Regions from separate parts of the Pseudoalteromonas sp. MEBiC 03607 genome, predicted to be linked through region 1. Evidence: predicted binding sites of a transcription regulator. Region 1 holds the regulator's gene; each other region holds the start of a gene.
The links. Region 1 encodes MetJ, which represses methionine synthesis genes. Its sites were predicted from a motif close to TAGACGTCTAGACGTCTA; they were not measured.
Positions count from the first base shown of each region.

Region 1 (3,294 bases):
GCACCAGTAATACCAATGTTATTCGCCCACCAAGCAAGCTCATCACCTAACTCTTGCGTTGCAGCAATCACCGCACCGCCAACCACATCAGAGTGACCATTAATATATTTAGTGGTTGAGTGCACAACAATATCAACACCAAACTCAATTGGGTTTTGTAATGCAGGTGATAAGAAGGTGTTATCAGCCGCAACTAAAGCACCACACTGCTTAGCAATGCTCGTAATTGCTTTAATATCAGTTAAACGCAAAATTGGGTTACTTGGCGTTTCAATCCAAATCAATTTAGGCTTTATCGATAAAATTTCTTGATGGTTTTCAGATTTGGTTAAATCCAAAACTTTTAGTTTTAATAAGCCACGCTTTTCAAGCGAAGTGAATAAACGGTAACTACCGCCATAACAGTCATGTGGAATAACCAGTGTGTCATCACTGTTTAACAGCTGAGTTGCTAAATGCACTGCAGACATACCTGTTGCAGTAATAATGCCTCTTGCACCCCCTTCAAGCTCAGCTAAGGTTTCAGCTAAGATATCGCGATTCGGATTACCACTGCGGCCATAGTCATACTGGCGTTTAGTATCAAAGTCAGCAAATGAATAGGTGGTTGATAAGTATAGAGGTGGCACAACCGCACCATGATGCTTATCGGCTTCGATGCCGTGACGAACCGCTATCGTCGCTTTATTTTTTTCACTCATTTCATCACCTATTCATAAATTGGATGTTTAGACGTCTAAAAGGTTAGATGATCGACTATGAGAAGTCAAAGTATTTATAGCTCACAATAGAAGTTTATACATTTACACTACTAGATGGCTAAATAACTAGTATTTGACTATCTTTTTTAAAGAGATAGAATTTCCGCATCTTGCGCGATGAGAAATACTAATTACCTTTACGAAGTGTTCTATTTTGAATTGGTATCTCGCGTAAATAACTGACAACCGAGGCAACGAAATAACTTATGGCTAAATGGAACGGTGAATACATTCACCCATATGCAGAACACGGTAAAAAATCAGAACAAGTAAAAAAGATTACCGTATCGATCCCACTTAATGTATTAAAAGTATTAACTGATGAACGTACACGTCGTCAGATCAATAACTTACGTCATGCGACGAATAGTGAGTTATTGTGTGAAGCTTTCCTACATGCTTTTACAGGTCAACCATTACCAAATGACGATGACCTTCGTAAAGACAACCCTGAAAAGGTGCCAGAAGAAGTTAAAAAGATTATGCAAGAAATGGGGTTAGATATCCCTGTTCTTGATTCAGAGTAAGTATTTCGGCCATCGGATCACCGCCGATAGCCACAGGCATAAAAAAACTCAGCTTAGGCTGAGTTTTTTATTAGCGTTAATTAAGTTTAACGCATGTAATCTTCTGGCATCTCAATTTGCGCAACCCCTGACTCTACTGCCGCCTCAGCAACAGCACGAGCAATACGAGGTAATAAACGCGGGTCCATTGGCTTAGGAATGATGTACTCGGCACCAAACTCTAGTGACTCAACGCCAGCCGCTTTTAATACTTCGCTTGGTACAGGCTCTTTTGCAATGCTTCGAATAGCATGCACAGCTGCAATTTTCATTTCATCATTAATTGCCGTTGCTCGCACATCTAGCGCACCACGGAAAATAAACGGGAAACAAAGCACGTTATTCACTTGGTTAGGGAAGTCTGAACGCCCCGTTGCCATAATTAAATCGTTACGTGCACTGTGAGCAACTTCTGGAGCAATCTCAGGATCTGGGTTTGAACACGCAAACACCACAGGCTTATCAGCCATCAGTTTAAGATCATCGGCAGTTAATAGATTAGGACCAGATACACCTACAAACACATCAGCATCAGCAATAACGTCTTGTAATGTACGCTTATCAGTATTGTTAGCAAATAATTGCTTATACTCATTTAAGTCATCACGACGAGTATGGATCACACCTTTACGGTCAAGCATATAGATGTGCTCACGCAGTGCGCCACATTTTATTAATAGCTCCATACAAGCAACTGCAGCTGCACCGGCACCTAAACATACGATAATTGCATCTTCGATGTCTTTACCTTGTACTTCAAGGGCATTAAGCATACCAGCAGCGGTAACAATAGCAGTGCCATGTTGGTCATCGTGGAAAACTGGAATATCGCAACGCTCGATAAGCGCTTTTTCGATTTCAAAACACTCTGGCGCTTTAATATCTTCTAGATTGATACCACCAAACGTATCAGCGATGTTAGCAACTGTATTAATGAAGTCTTCTGTTGTGCGATGTTTTACTTCAATATCAATTGAATCAAGGCCAGCAAAACGTTTGAATAGTAACGCTTTACCTTCCATTACAGGTTTTGATGCAAGCGGGCCTAAGTTACCTAATCCTAGAATTGCGGTACCGTTTGAAATAACCGCAACCATGTTACCTTTACCTGTGTACTTATAGGCATTTGCTGGATCAGCAGCAATTTCGCGGACTGGTTCAGCCACACCTGGGCTATAAGCTAAAGCGAGATCGTTAACCGTTTCGGCTGGCTTAGTTAGTTCAACACTAATTTTACCTGGAACGGGGTGAGCGTGGTAATGTAATGCTTTTTCACGAAAATCTGACATAACGCGATAGTATCCTGCAAAAAGTTAAAAAGTGAGAGAGCTTGCATCAGTACGATACCTGTAATGTATAAAAATTCCAAGTATTATCAGGTCTATCCTGTTATAAGCTATATCGCTTAATTTTAAAGGATTTCCCAACAATTTCTGTGCATAGTTGCGATTAATCAAACATAAAAATCAACCTATTTATGGCCTTTTAAGCGCGTGTTTTTGTATTTTATATGCACGAACACTGCAAATAGCCGAAATTAGCCTAAAACAGCCATTTCAACGAAGTTCACAGCATTTACTCACGAAATTATTTAAATTTATTATTTTTAATAACTTTTAGATACCAATACGCTTAATTAAGTAGTCTATTTTGAGGCAATGAAACCTTGTTGATAGCAAGGCAAAAATTTCGTTATTTAGTTGTGTTCTAAATCAGAAATTTTTAACGCAGGTAGCGACAGGTTTAATCCCTCAAAATGATTAAGTATTATTGCGGGTTGGTATACTCATTTATACAAAAAATAATATAGCCAAGGGGTGGCACTTTGTCTCTACAATTAACGACATAATGGGCATAACAGCCAGAAATAGTTATGCAAAGGAAATGAGTGAAGATGATGAGTAAGTGTCAGCGTTAATAACGAATTTTGTGAATTTTAGCCATAAAAAAAGCACCCTAAGGTGCTT
Region 1 is NZ_SRRY01000001.1:85,511-88,804, forward strand. Features, by position in the region: gene metB (cystathionine gamma-synthase) at 1-701, opposite strand, end outside; gene metJ (met regulon transcriptional regulator MetJ) at 968-1,288, shown strand; gene E5N72_RS00335 (malic enzyme-like NAD(P)-binding protein) at 1,375-2,616, opposite strand.

Region 2 (3,294 bases), 1.4 Mb from region 1:
CATGTCGGTTTCCTAGTTTAAGTTACACGCTTCAAGGCCCGATAAGCGCATACGCACTTCAAGCTCAGGTAATTGGCGAGGTTTAACACCCTCAAGGCCTTTCGCAAACGCCTTAATATGAGCCGGTGTGGTGCCGCAACAACCACCTACAATATTGATAAAGCCAGACTTGCCCCAATCAATAATTTCTTGGGCCATTTCAGGAGCTTCTAAATCATATTCGCCAAACTCGTTCGGTAAACCCGCATTTGGATGCACCGAGGTAAAGGTTTCACAAACGCGCGATAACTCTTCAACATACTGACGCAGTAAGTCAGGGCCAAGGGCGCAGTTAAGGCCAATTGATAGCGGTTTAATATGACGGATTGAGTTATAAAATGCTTCGGTGGTTTGTCCTGATAAAGTACGACCAGAGGCATCGGTAATGGTGCCTGAGATCATCACAGGCAAACTACGACCAGCTTGCTCGAATGCTTCTTCTACAGCGAACGAAGCCGCTTTAGCATTAAGGGTATCAAAGATGGTTTCTATTAAAATAAGATCAGCACCACCTTCCATTAATGCCAGTGTCGACTCAACATACGCCGCCACCAGCTTATCAAAGTTGATATTACGATAACCTGGGTCATTTACATCTGGTGAAATAGAACAGGTCTTTGACGTTGGCCCAAGTACACCGGCTACATAACGCGGTTTGCTAGGATCTTTTGCTTCAAGTTCATCACACACGCTGCGTGCAAGCTTCGCTGACTCGAGGTTGATTTCGCGACTAAGACTCGCCATATCATAATCTTCCATCGAAATAGTCGTGGCATTAAAAGTATTGGTTTCGATGATATCGGCACCGGCTTCTAAGTAAGCACGGTGAATATCAGCAATGATCTTTGGCTGAGTCAGGCTTAATAAGTCATTATTGCCTTTAATAAGTACATGCCAGTCTTTAAAGCGCTCACCGCGATAGTCTTGCTCTTCTAATTTATGTTCTTGGATCATGGTGCCCATCGCGCCATCGAGGATTAAAATTCGCTGTTTCAGCGCCTCGGTCAATTGTTCGCGTTTATTCACTGCATTACTCGGCATAGTTGTTAGTCCTTACGTCTTGGCTAACTAAGTTAATATCATACGGTGTAGTTTGGTACACATAATAGTTTAACCAATTCGAAAACAATAAAAAGGCATGACTTTGCCATGTTTTCGATGGTTCGTTATCAGGGTTATCATCTGGGAAATAATTTTCTGGTTTAGGTGCGTCTGCAGACTTCTCGCTATCACGCAGGTACTCTTCTTTTAAGGTATGCGCATCGTACTCTGGATGACCTGTAATATACACTTGGCTGCCAGACTTATTCTTAATTAAATAGGCACCAACTCGCTCAGAACCAGCTAACACCACCAAATCATCACAGGCAGTGATCTTATCAATATCAATATGACCATAGCGAGAGTGTGGCACTAAAAAGGTATCATCAAAGCCACGGGTGAGTGCTGCGTGGTCAAAATAGCTTTTGTGGGTAAATACACCACTTAACTTATTTGGTTTAAGTTCACGCTTAAGACCATAGTGGTGATAAAGCCCCGCATGGGCCGCCCAACACGAAAACAGCGTAGAGGTAACATGCTGCTCAGCCCAGTCTAAAATCACTTTAAGTTCATCCCAATAGACAACATCGTCATACTCTAAATGTGCAAGCGGCGCACCCGTGATGATCATGGCATCGTAGTTATTGTCTTTTACCTCAGAAAAATAACGATAAAACGTATCTAAGTGCTGCTCAGAGTTACTACTGCTGCGGTGGGTATCTAAGCGCAACAGCTCAACATTAACTTGTAGCGGTGAGTTAGCTAGTAAGCGAATAAACTGCACCTCGGTTTCTACTTTGTTTGGCATTAAGTTTAAGATGGCCAAACGCATTGGGCGAATCTCTTGCGTTTTCGCACGGCTTTTTGGCATTACAAACACGTTTTCCTGACGTAACTTTGCAATAGCTGGCAATTCATCTTTTACTGTAATGGGCATAGCGGGCTCCGAGCATACATATTAGAGTGCTAATTATGAACGGATAGTTAGAAATTTCAACCTCTAGATGTTTAGATGTCCAAATGAAGTGATATTTCTGAGTGGTCATTAATTAAAATGTATGACTCTTTGAGTAAATAACACCTTGATATTAAGCCTATCATAAACGCTGAATTCTGTATTTTGAGGTAGTTTGGGTATACAATACTTGCTGTTAATTTTTATTATAAATTGAAGGCTTCTTTCATGGTGTTACCAGACAAGTTTATATTCTCGATGAGTCGAGTATCTAAGGTTGTGCCACCTAAGCGCACTATCTTAAAAGATATTTCTTTACACTTTTTCCCAGGCGCAAAAATTGGTGTGCTAGGTCTAAACGGTGCAGGTAAATCGACGTTACTGCGCATTATGGCCGGTGTTGACCAAGACTTTGAAGGTGAAGCTCGCCCTCAACCAGGCACTAAAATCGGTTACTTACCGCAAGAACCGCAGCTAGACGAGAACAAAACAGTTCGCGAAACAGTAGAAGAAGCGGTAAGCGAAGTTAAAAATGCATTAAATCGCCTAGATGAAGTATACAACGAGTATGCAATGGACGGTGCAGACTTCGATGCGCTTGCTAAAGAGCAAGGTGAGCTTGAAGCTATCATCCAAGCACACGATGGTCACAATATTGATAACGTGTTAGAGCGTGCAGCTGATGCATTACGCCTACCACCTTGGGATGCAAAAATTGAACACCTTTCGGGTGGTGAGCGTCGCCGAGTTGCGATCTGCCGTTTACTACTTGAAAAACCAGATATGCTTATTCTTGACGAACCGACTAACCACTTAGACGCTGAGTCAGTTGCTTGGTTAGAACGCTTCTTACACGACTACGAAGGTACTGTGGTTGCTGTAACCCACGACCGTTACTTCTTAGATAACGTAGCAGGTTGGATTTTAGAGCTTGACCGTGGTGAAGGTATTCCTTGGGAAGGTAACTATTCATCGTGGCTTGAGCAAAAAGATTTACGTTTACAACAAGAACAGAAATCTGAAAAAGCACGTCAAAAATCAATCGCACAAGAACTTGAATGGGTTCGTTCAAACCCGAAAGGCCGTCAAGCTAAGTCTAAAGCACGTATGGCACAGTTCTCAGAGCTTCAACAAAATGATTACCAAAAGCGTAACGAAACGAATGAGCTATTCATTCCACCGGGTCCACGCTTAGGTGACCAAGTTATCGAAGTGAAAGGCCTGAAGAAGAGCTTTGGCGACCGCGTATTAATTGATGA
Region 2 is NZ_SRRY01000001.1:1,462,656-1,465,949, reverse strand. Features, by position in the region: gene metH (methionine synthase) at 1-3, opposite strand, end outside; gene E5N72_RS06670 (homocysteine S-methyltransferase family protein) at 13-1,080, opposite strand; gene metA (homoserine O-succinyltransferase) at 1,070-2,017, opposite strand; gene ettA (energy-dependent translational throttle protein EttA) at 2,264-3,294, shown strand, end outside.
Region 2: the regulator MetJ is predicted to act here: its motif matches at 2,082-2,099, upstream of metA (homoserine O-succinyltransferase).

Region 3 (3,294 bases), 3.4 Mb from region 1:
GTAGTCTGCGATACCCGCTTCGATTGCTACGCGGCGAGTAACGCTTGCTGGTAGTACACTTTCTTTATATGCAGCGTCTTGCTCATCAAATAAGTCTGTTGAAGGCATAGATACCACACGTACTTTTTTACCTTGTGAACGAAGCTCTGCAGCTGCATCTTGTGCAAGCTGTACTTCAGAACCTGTTGCGATAAGGATAAGCTCTGGCTCACCGTCACAGCTAAGTACGTAACCACCTTTTTTCACATCAGCTAACTGCTGTGCAGTACGCGCTTGTTGCTCAAGGCCTTGACGAGTGAAAATAAGTGACGTTGGGCCATCTTTACGCTCGATAGCTTGTTGCCATGCAATCGCAGACTCTACTTGGTCACATGGACGCCAGTTCACTAGGTTAGGCGTTAAACGCATGCTTGCAATTTGCTCTACAGGTTGGTGCGTCGGACCATCTTCACCTAGACCAATTGAGTCGTGCGTGTATACGAAGATACTTGGTTGCTTCATTAGTGCAGCCATACGTACTGCGTTACGTGCGTATTCCATGAACATTAAGAATGTAGCACCGTAAGGAATAAAGCCTTTATGCAGTGCAATACCATTCATAATCGCTGACATACCAAATTCACGTACGCCGTAGAAAATGTAGTTACCGCTTGCATCATTTGCTTCTAAGCCTTTTGAGCCATCCCAAAGTGTTAAGTTAGAACCAGCAAGGTCAGCAGAACCGCCCATGAATTCTGGTAGTAACGGACCAAACGCGTTTAGTGCATTTTGTGATGCTTTACGTGTTGCTGGGTTTGCAGGGTTTGCTTGTAGCTCTTCAATGTAAGCTTGTGACTTTTCAGCCCAATCAGCTGGTAACTCACCGTTGGTACGGCGTTTAAACTCAGCTGCAAGCTCTGGGTATGCACTTGCATAAGCGGCAAATTTTTCATCCCAGCTAGCTTCTAGTTGCTTACCTTTTTCTTTGCCATCCCACTCGCTGTAGATTTCAGCTGGAATTTCAAATGCATCACCTGTCCAACCTAGGAACTCACGAGATGCTTTGATTTCGTCTTCACCTAGTGGTGCACCGTGACAGTCGTGGCTACCTGATTTGTTAGGTGAACCGTAACCAATGATTGTTTTACAGCAAATTAGTGATGGTTTATCAGTAATGCTACGTGCTTCTTCGATAGCGGCGCGAATTGCATCAGGGTTATGACCATCTACATCGCTTACTACGTGCCAACCGTATGCTTTGAAGCGCGCTGGTGTATCGTCACTGAACCACCCTTCTACTTCACCATCAATTGAGATGCCATTGTCATCCCAAAACGCAACTAGTTTACCTAGGCCTAATGTACCGGCTAATGAACAGGCTTCGTGAGAAATACCTTCCATTAAACAGCCATCACCCATAAATGCATAGGTGTAGTGATCAACAATATCGTGGCCTTCACGGTTAAACTGTGCAGCAAGTGCTTTCTCGGCAATTGCCATGCCCACAGCATTTGTGATCCCTTGACCTAATGGACCCGTAGTGGTCTCAATACCAGGCGCATAACCATATTCTGGGTGGCCCGGTGTTTTTGAGTGCATTTGGCGGAAGTTTTTAATTTCTTCGAGTGGTAAGTCATAGCCACTTAAGTGCAGTAGAGAATAGATCAGCATTGAACCGTGACCATTCGAAAGAATAAATCGATCGCGGTCTGCCCACTCTGGATTCGTAGGGTTGTGCTTTAGATAATCGCGCCATAGTACTTCTGCGATATCTGCCATGCCCATAGGGGCGCCAGGGTGGCCAGATTTGGCCTGTTGTACTGCGTCCATTGATAAGACGCGAATAGCATTTGCAAGTTCTTTGCGTGATGGCATGAATTCTCCTACCTTTATGTATTTGCGCTGGTTGTTTATGAAGCTCCATTCTTACTTATTGTAAGGGTACAGTGCAATTAAAAATCCGCATTAAATGCACCGTTTATGGGCGTTTGTTAAGAACAATACGTTATTAGTAATTTTAAATGGACGTCTAGGCGTAAAATTACTATGCAAACATATTTGTTTTAGATAAAATACGCCCCTTATTTTTTTAGCGCTATTACCGACGTTTGTGGAGCGCAATATTTGTGAGCAGAAATACAATGGCAAAACATTTATTTACTTCTGAATCTGTTTCTGAAGGTCATCCGGATAAAATCGCGGACCAAATCTCTGACGCGGTTCTAGATGCTATCTTAGAGCAAGATTCTCATGCCCGTGTTGCATGTGAGACATACGTAAAGACTGGTATGGTTATGGTTGGTGGTGAAATCACTACTAGCGCTTGGGTAGATATCGAAGAAATTACACGTAAAACTGTACGTGAAATCGGTTACACGCACTCAGACATGGGTTTCGATGCTGACTCGTGTGCAATCCTAAACACTATCGGTAAACAATCTCCAGATATTAACCAAGGTGTTGACCGTGCTCGTCCAGAAGACCAAGGCGCTGGTGACCAAGGTTTAATGTTCGGTTATGCATGTAATGAAACTGACGTTTTAATGCCTGCACCAATCACTTATTCACACCGTCTAGTTCAGCGTCAAGCTGAAGTTCGTAAGAGCGGTGAGCTTAACTGGTTACGTCCAGATGCAAAATCTCAAGTAACGTTTGCATACGAAAATGGCAAGCCTGTTGGTATTGATGCAGTTGTTCTTTCAACTCAACACTGTGATTCAATCTCACAAAACGACTTAGTTGAAGCGGTAATGGAAACTATCATTAAGCCGGTTCTTCCTGCTGAGCTTATCTCAAGCGCGACTAAGTTCTTCATCAACCCAACTGGCCGTTTCGTAATCGGTGGCCCTATGGGTGACTGTGGTCTTACAGGCCGTAAAATCATCGTAGATACATACGGTGGTATGGCTCGTCACGGTGGTGGTGCTTTCTCTGGTAAAGATCCATCAAAAGTTGACCGCTCAGCTGCATATGCTGCACGTTACGTTGCTAAAAACGTGGTTGCTGCTGGTCTTGCTGACAAGTGTGAGCTACAAGTTTCTTACGCTATCGGTGTTGCAGAGCCAACATCTATCAGCATCGAAACATTTGGTACAGGTAAATTAGATGAAGCACGTCTAATCGAATTAGTGCGTGAGCACTTCGACCTACGCCCTTACGGCTTAATCCAAATGCTTGATCTTGAGCGTCCTATCTATCAACCGACTGCGGCTTATGGTCACTTCGGTCGTAATGAGTTCCCTTGGGAAAGCACAGACAAAGCTGACGCACTTCGCGCAGCTGCTGGCCTGTAATAGGTTAAATAAAATGAAAAAA
Region 3 is NZ_SRRY01000001.1:3,526,182-3,529,475, forward strand. Features, by position in the region: gene tkt (transketolase) at 1-1,854, opposite strand, end outside; gene metK (methionine adenosyltransferase) at 2,121-3,272, shown strand.
Region 3: the regulator MetJ is predicted to act here: its motif matches at 2,002-2,019, upstream of metK (methionine adenosyltransferase).